Linked DNA regions of Paludibaculum fermentans. The protein of the gene in region 2 interacts with the protein of the main gene of each other region in a pairwise test. Links are inferred from orthologs where the notes say so. Each region holds a gene or a part of one and is shown on either strand. Other genes may lie near its edges.

Region 1 (3,436 bases), 7.5 Mb from region 2 along the record:
TCGCTGGAAACGGCATCGAAAGGTCTCAAGCCGGAGGTCCTCACGCTGCTGCTGGAGAACACGGCCGGCGCCGGCAATACCATCGGCCGCACGTTTGAGGACCTCACAGCCATCCGTGACCTCGCCTTGAACCAGGTGCCCTACCCCATCGGCTACTGCCTGGACACCTGCCACCTGTACGTTTCAGGCTTCGATGTTTCCACCGAAGCCGGGCTGAATCAGACAGTTAGCGATGCGGAAAGGATCCTGGGCCTGGAGAACATCCCAGTCATCCACACCAACGATTCCAAGGGGGCCTTCGCCTCCAAACTGGACCGGCATGCGAACATAGGAGAAGGTCACATCGGGTTGGAAGGGTTTCGCAGGATTCTGAACCATCCGAAACTGCGGGATAAGGCGTTTGTGCTGGAGACCCCCATCGACCAGCCGGGCGACGACCAACGCAATGTGGACGCACTGAAATCACTATGCCGGAAAAGCCGTACAACCACCAGGAAATCGAGCTGAATTGGAGCCAGCGCTGGACCGCCGACCCTGAGCTCTACAAAGCCGTCAACGACGGCACCAAGCCCCGCTACTACGTCCTTGAGATGCTGCCTTACCCCAGCGGCCGTCTCCACATGGGCCATGTGCGGAACTACTCGATTGGAGACACGCTCGCCCGCTACCAGTGGATGCGCGGCTTCGACGTGCTCCACCCCATGGGTTGGGACGCCTTCGGCCTGCCCGCCGAGAACGCGGCCATAAAGAACAACCGCCACCCCAGCGAGTGGACCCACTCCAACATCGCTCACATGAAGAAGCAGCTCCTGCGCATGGGCTTCGCCTATGACTGGGACCGCGAAGTCTCCACGTGTGAGCCCGAATACTACCGCTGGAACCAGTGGTTCTTCCTGCGCATGATGGAGCGGGACCTGGCGTACCGCAAGGTCTCCCTCGTCAACTGGTGCCCGGAGTGCGCCACCGTGCTCGCCAACGAGCAGGTGGAGAACGGCTGCTGCTGGCGTCACGAAACCACACCCGTTGAACAGCGCGAACTGGTTCAGTGGTTCCTGCGCATCACGGCCTACGCCGAGCAGTTGCTCGACGACATGAAGCAGATCGAGGCCGGCTGGCCGTCCCAGGTGCTCACCATGCAGCGCAACTGGATTGGCCGCAGCCAGGGCACCGAGGTCGACTTCGGCCTGGCCGGCACCGACCAGAAGATCCGCGTCTTCACCACCCGCGTCGACACCATCTACGGCGCCACCTGCGTCATCCTCGCGCCGGAGCACCCGCTCTCCAAGCAGCTCTGCGAGGGCGCGCTGGCCGTCCAGTTGAAGGCGATGGTCGACGACCAGAGCCGCAAGGATCCCGAGAACCTCGTCAAGGAAGGGTTCTTCACAGGCCACTACGCCGTGAACCCTTATAACGGAGCCACGGTCCCCATCTGGATCGCCAACTTCGTGCTGTGGGGCTACGGCACCGGCGCCATCATGGCGGTGCCCGCTCACGACGAACGCGACTTCGAGTTCTGTACGAAGTACGGCATCTCCATCGTGCCCGTCATCCGGCCCGTCGACGGTCCGCTGGCGATCATCGCCACCGAGCCGTTCACCGAATACGGCATCGTCGAGAACTCCGGCGAATGGTCCGGCCTGCCCAGCGCCGACGCCCGCAAACTGATGAGCGCCCGCGCGAAGGAGAACGGCTTCGGCGAAGCCGCCATCACTTACCGCCTGAAGGACTGGGGCGTCTCCCGCCAGCGCTACTGGGGCACGCCGATCCCGGTTGTGCACTGCCCGGCGTGCGGGGTCGTGCCCGTACCGGACGACCAGTTGCCCGTCCTGCTGCCTTCCGACGTCGAACTCACCGGCCAGGGCAAATCGCCGCTCGCCAACCATCCCAGCTTCCTGAACACCACCTGCCCCAAGTGCGGCGGGCCGGCCCAGCGCGAAACCGACACGATGGACACGTTCGTCGACTCCTCGTGGTACTTCTTCCGCTACGTCGATCCGAAGAACGACAAGCTGCCATTCACGCCGGAGACCGTCCAGCCCTGGTTCCCGGTGGACCAGTACATCGGCGGCGTCACCCACGCCATCCTGCACCTGCTGTACTCGCGCTTCTGGTGCAAGGTGATGCGCGACATCGGCCTGGTGAAGGTCGACGAGCCCTTCAAAAACCTGTTCACCCAGGGCATGGTGCAGTTGAACGGGCAGACGATGTCCAAGTCCAAGGGCAACATCGTCGATCCCGACGAAATGGTGGAAAAGTACGGCGCCGACACCTGTCGCCTGTTCACGCTGTTCGCGGCTCCGCCCGAGAAGAACATGGACTGGAACGAGTCCAGCGTCGAGGGGCAGTACCGTTTCCTGACGCGCCTCTTCAAGTGGGTCACGCGCAATGCCGACGCCACCGAGGGTAGCGGCGAGACCGACGCCCAGGCCCTGCGCAAGCTCCACCAGACCATCCGCAAGATCACGTCAGACTTCGACAACCGCTGGCACTTCAACACGTCCATCGCGGCGTTGATGGAGCTGCTGAACGCGCTGCAGGCCGCCGAAGCGGGCATGTCCCCAGCCGTCCGGCAGGAAGTGGCCGCCAAGCTCACGCTGCTCATCGCGCCCTTCGCGCCCTATGCCGCCGAAGAGCTCTGGGCCACCATCGGTAGAACCGGACCCGTCTTCCGCCAGTCCTGGCCGGCCTTCGATCCTGAACTGGCCAAGGAAGAGGCGCTGGAGATCCCGGTGCAGGTCAATGGCAAGCTGCGCGGCCGCATCACCGCCGCCCACGGCTCCACCAAAGAGGAGCAGGAAGCGCTCGCCCTGGCCGACGAGAAGGTGCTGGCGTTCATCGCCGGCCGCCCCATCGTCAAGGTCATCACGCTACCCGGCAAGCTGGTGAATATCGTGATCAAGGGCTGAGAAACCAGCCCTTCCGTGAGACAGGAGAGCCGGCCGCCCGGCTCTCCCTCCTCTATTTCCTAGTTCTGCCCGGCGCTCTGGTAGATCGCGTTCAGCAGGAACTTGAAGGTCCCGAAACTCTGACCGCGGAACTGCGCCCGGAAACCGATCAGCACGACCCGCCCCTGCCCCATGCGTGCCGAAACCACCGCGGGCTTGCCGGCCACGATGCGCTCGCCCGCGATCCAGCCGCTGGCCAGCAGATTCTGTTTAGCATAGCTGGCCACGACCTTCACTTCGCGATCGCCCTGGTTGAACTCCGGCAGCATCGTGACATCGAACGCCTGGCCGCCGGTGGAGGTCGCAATCGCGTCCTTCGCCACGCCCGCCGCCAACGGGTGCGAGGTGTCGACATTCAGGTGCAGTAGGGACCCGGGGCACGACCAGCCGCCCGAGGTCTCCTCTTCCCCGCTCCGCAGAACGCCGCGCACTCCAATGGGAAACAAAGCCAACGGCAGCTCAGTCGCCGTATCCAGCGCCACCAGCGTGCC
Region 2 (3,233 bases):
CGGCTGAGAGGAGTGTGCATGGCTGAGTGCTCGTGTACTGCTACTGTACTTGAGTCACGGCGCGGCGTGCCCGCAGCACGTCCGAGATCTTCACCAGGACAAAGAGGAACGCAAACAGGGCGAGCGTGGCCAGGGCGAAGTGCCAGCGGTGGTCCTTCAGCCAGCGGGTGGAGTGCTCGCCGAGCTCCTTGCCAAGGTAAGCCAGGCCGAGATAGCGCGGGAACTTGCCGGCGGCCATGACGAGCAGGAAGACCCAGGGGCGGACTCCGAGGGCTCCGGCGCACAGGACAAAGACCTTCATGGGCAGCGGGACCACGGGGACCAGGGCCGGGATGAAGACGGTCACCAGGCCGTAGTGGGCGAACCAGCGTCGGAACTTCATGGCGCGGCGGCCGCTGGCCTTCTCGTCGAGGTAGCGTTCGCCACCTTTGCGGGCGGCCCAGAAGAGGGCGAGGCTGCCGATCAAGGCGCCCAGGACGGCCAGCAGGCCGCTGCTGTAGGCCGAGTCGGGCCGGGTCCAGGCCAGGAAGATCACCAGATAGTCGGGGCCGCCGGGATTCGGCAGGCCAATGCCGTCTATCAGCGCGACCAGAAACGCACCCATCGGGCCCAGGGCCTTTAGGAACTCAAGAAATCCACTCATTCGTTTGTTGCCGATCCGATCCTGCCGAGTAGTGTGGCTTCGTCCCACACCTCGATATTCAATTCGCGCGCCTTGTCGAGTTTGGAGCCGGCCTCTTCGCCCGCCACCACGACGCTGGTCTTCTTGCTGACGGAGCCGGTGACTTTGCCGCCCGCGGCTTCAATGCGCGCCTTGGCCTCTTCGCGGGAGAGGTTCGGCAGCGTGCCGGTGAGGACGAACACCATGCCCAGGAAGGGGCCGGACGCCGGACGGACGGCGGCCTCGTGGGTGAACTTCAATTCGTAGCCGCGCAGGCGGCGCACCAGTTCCTGATTGTGCGATTCGGCGAAGAAGCGGCGGATGCTCTCGGCGATCTTGGGGCCGACCTCTTCGATGGCCTGCAGCCGCGCTTCGCTGGCTTCCATCAGCGCGTCCATGCTCTCCAGGCTATCGGCCAGGAACTGCGCGGTGCGTTCGCCGACAAAGGGGATGCCCAGGCCGGCGATGAGGCGCGGCAGGGGCCGCTGCTTGGAGGTCTGTATGTTGTCCCAGATCTTCTTGGCGGACTTTTCGCCCATGCGCTCGAGGTCGCGGAGCTGCTCGACGGTGAGTTCGTAGAGATCGGCCACGCTACGGACCAGGCCCTTGGCGACGAGTTGATCGACCAGGGCGTCGCCCATCCCGTCGATGTCCATGACGGTCCGGGCGGCAAAGTGGAGGATGCTCTCGCGCAGGCGGGCAGGGCAGTTGGTGTTGACGCAGCGGCTGGCCACTTCGCCCTCGGCCCGCATGACGGGCGACTGGCAGACCGGGCAGGTCTTGGGCATGACGAAGGCGCGGCGGCCGTCGGGGCGTTTCGTCACGGCCACGACTTTGGGGATGACGTCGCCGCTGCGTTCGATGAGAACGGTGTCGCCGATGGCGAGGTCGAGCCGGGCGATCTCCTCTTCGTTGTGGAGCGTGGCGTTGGAGACGGTGACGCCGCTGACGGTGACCGGCTTCAGGCGGGCGACGGGGGTGAGGGCTCCGGTGCGGCCCACCTGGACATCGACGCCTTCCAGGACGGTTTCGGCCTGGCGGGCGGTGAATTTGTAGGCGATGGCCCAGCGGGGGAACTTGGCGGTCCAGCCGAGCTGGCGCTGCTGCGGGATGGAGTCGACTTTGGCCACGACGCCGTCGATCTCGTAGGGCAGGTTGTCGCGCAGTTCGCCCACTTCGTTGCAGAAGGTGGTGAGTTCCTCGAGGTTGGCGCAGAGGCGGCGGCGCGGATTCACCCGGAAGCCCATCGACTTCATGGCGTCGAGCGAGGCCCAATGGCTATCTTTGGCCGGTTGCCCGTCGACCAGGAGGAAATAGGCGTGGTATTCCAATTGGCGGTTCGAGGTAATGGTGGGGTCCAGGACCCGCAGTGACCCGGCGGCGGAGTTGCGCGGATTGGCGTAAAGGGGCAATTCCTGGGCGGCGCGCTCCTTGTTCAGTTTCTCGAACGAGGCCTTCGGCATGATGACTTCGCCGCGCACTTCGAACTTGGGCCATTCGGCTTCGACGCGCAGGGGCAGGGAACGGATGGTGCGGGCGTTCTCCGTCACGTCTTCGCCCACGGTGCCGTCGCCGCGGGTGATGGCCTGGGTCAAGATGCCGTTCTCGTAGTGGACTGCCATGGACAGGCCGTCGAGCTTGAGCTCGGCCGCGTACTGATACTCCTGGCCGGCGAGCAGCTCGCGGACGCGGCTGTCGAACGCCTGCAACTCCTCTGGATTCAAGGCGTTGTCCAGGCTGAGCATGGGCGCGCTGTGGCGCACTTTGACGAAGCCCTCGCGCACGGCGCCGCCCACCCGGCGGGTGGGGGAATCGGGCGGCACGGGGATGTCCTTGTGCTCCTGCTCCAGGGCCTGGAGCTGGCGCATCAGCCCGTCGTATTGGGCGTCGGAGATCTCCGGAGCGTCCAGCACGTAGTACAGGTATTCGTGCCGCCTCAACTGGGCGCGCAAGTCATCCATCTGTTGCCGGGCAGTCACTATCTATAATCGTAACTACGTGTCCGATCCCAACGCATCTCGAACCTTGGCCTCTTTGGTCTACAATCCCGTCGCCGGAAAGCTTTTTCGCCGTCCCCAGATGATCGCCGAGGCCCAGCGCCTGCTGGAACCGCATGTCGGAACCATCCGGCTGTGTCCCACGACCGGGCCGGATACCGCGGGCCCGATCGCCCGGAAAGCGATCGATGAGGGCTCGAACCTCGTGTTTGTCGCGGGGGGCGACGGAACGATCAATGAAGTGATCGCCGGAATGGCGGGTTTGCAGGTGCCGCTGGGGATCCTGCCGGCCGGGACGGCCAACGTCCTGGGCATGGAGACAGGGATCGGCGGGAACCTGGTGCGGGCCGCGACCAGATTCCAGGACTTGGAGCCGGCGACGATCTCGTTGGGGCGGATGACGGCTCCGGGGAAGCCGGCGCGGTATTTCGCCTGCATGGCGGGTGTCGGGCTGGATGCGCGGATTGTGCGGATGGTGAGTCCGGAGTTCAAGCGGCGCTGGGGCAAGCTGAGCTATTGGGAGGGCGGCTTCGCCCAGGTGGGCAAAAAGCTGCCGGAGTTCGATGTGGTGATGG

What was found.
Region 1: the proteins of ligA (region 2) and leuS interact in binary tests that used the Escherichia coli proteins (3 or more experiments, as listed by UniProt). The link is inferred for Paludibaculum fermentans from one-to-one orthologs.

The regions. Positions count from the first base shown.
Region 1 is NZ_CP063849.1:1,790,878-1,794,313, forward strand. The notes cover bases 68-3,186. They hold leuS (leucine--tRNA ligase), read left to right. Parts: upstream 68-467; coding sequence 468-2,906; downstream 2,907-3,186. Other genes in these bases: IRI77_RS07105 (deoxyribonuclease IV), read left to right, coding at 68-507; IRI77_RS07115 (M14 family metallopeptidase), read right to left, coding at 2,966-3,186. Also shown: more of IRI77_RS07105, read left to right, coding at 1-67; more of IRI77_RS07115, read right to left, coding at 3,187-3,436.
Region 2 is NZ_CP063849.1:9,331,336-9,334,568, forward strand. The notes cover bases 132-3,047. They hold ligA (NAD-dependent DNA ligase LigA), read right to left. Parts: upstream 2,623-3,047; coding sequence 640-2,622; downstream 132-639. Other genes in these bases: IRI77_RS37040 (YqaA family protein), read right to left, coding at 132-643; IRI77_RS37050 (diacylglycerol/lipid kinase family protein), read left to right, coding at 2,687-3,047. Also shown: IRI77_RS37035 (enolase C-terminal domain-like protein), read right to left, coding at 1-20; more of IRI77_RS37040, read right to left, coding at 41-131; more of IRI77_RS37050, read left to right, coding at 3,048-3,233. UniProt on the Escherichia coli protein: DNA ligase that catalyzes the formation of phosphodiester linkages between 5'-phosphoryl and 3'-hydroxyl groups in double-stranded DNA using NAD as a coenzyme and as the energy source for the reaction.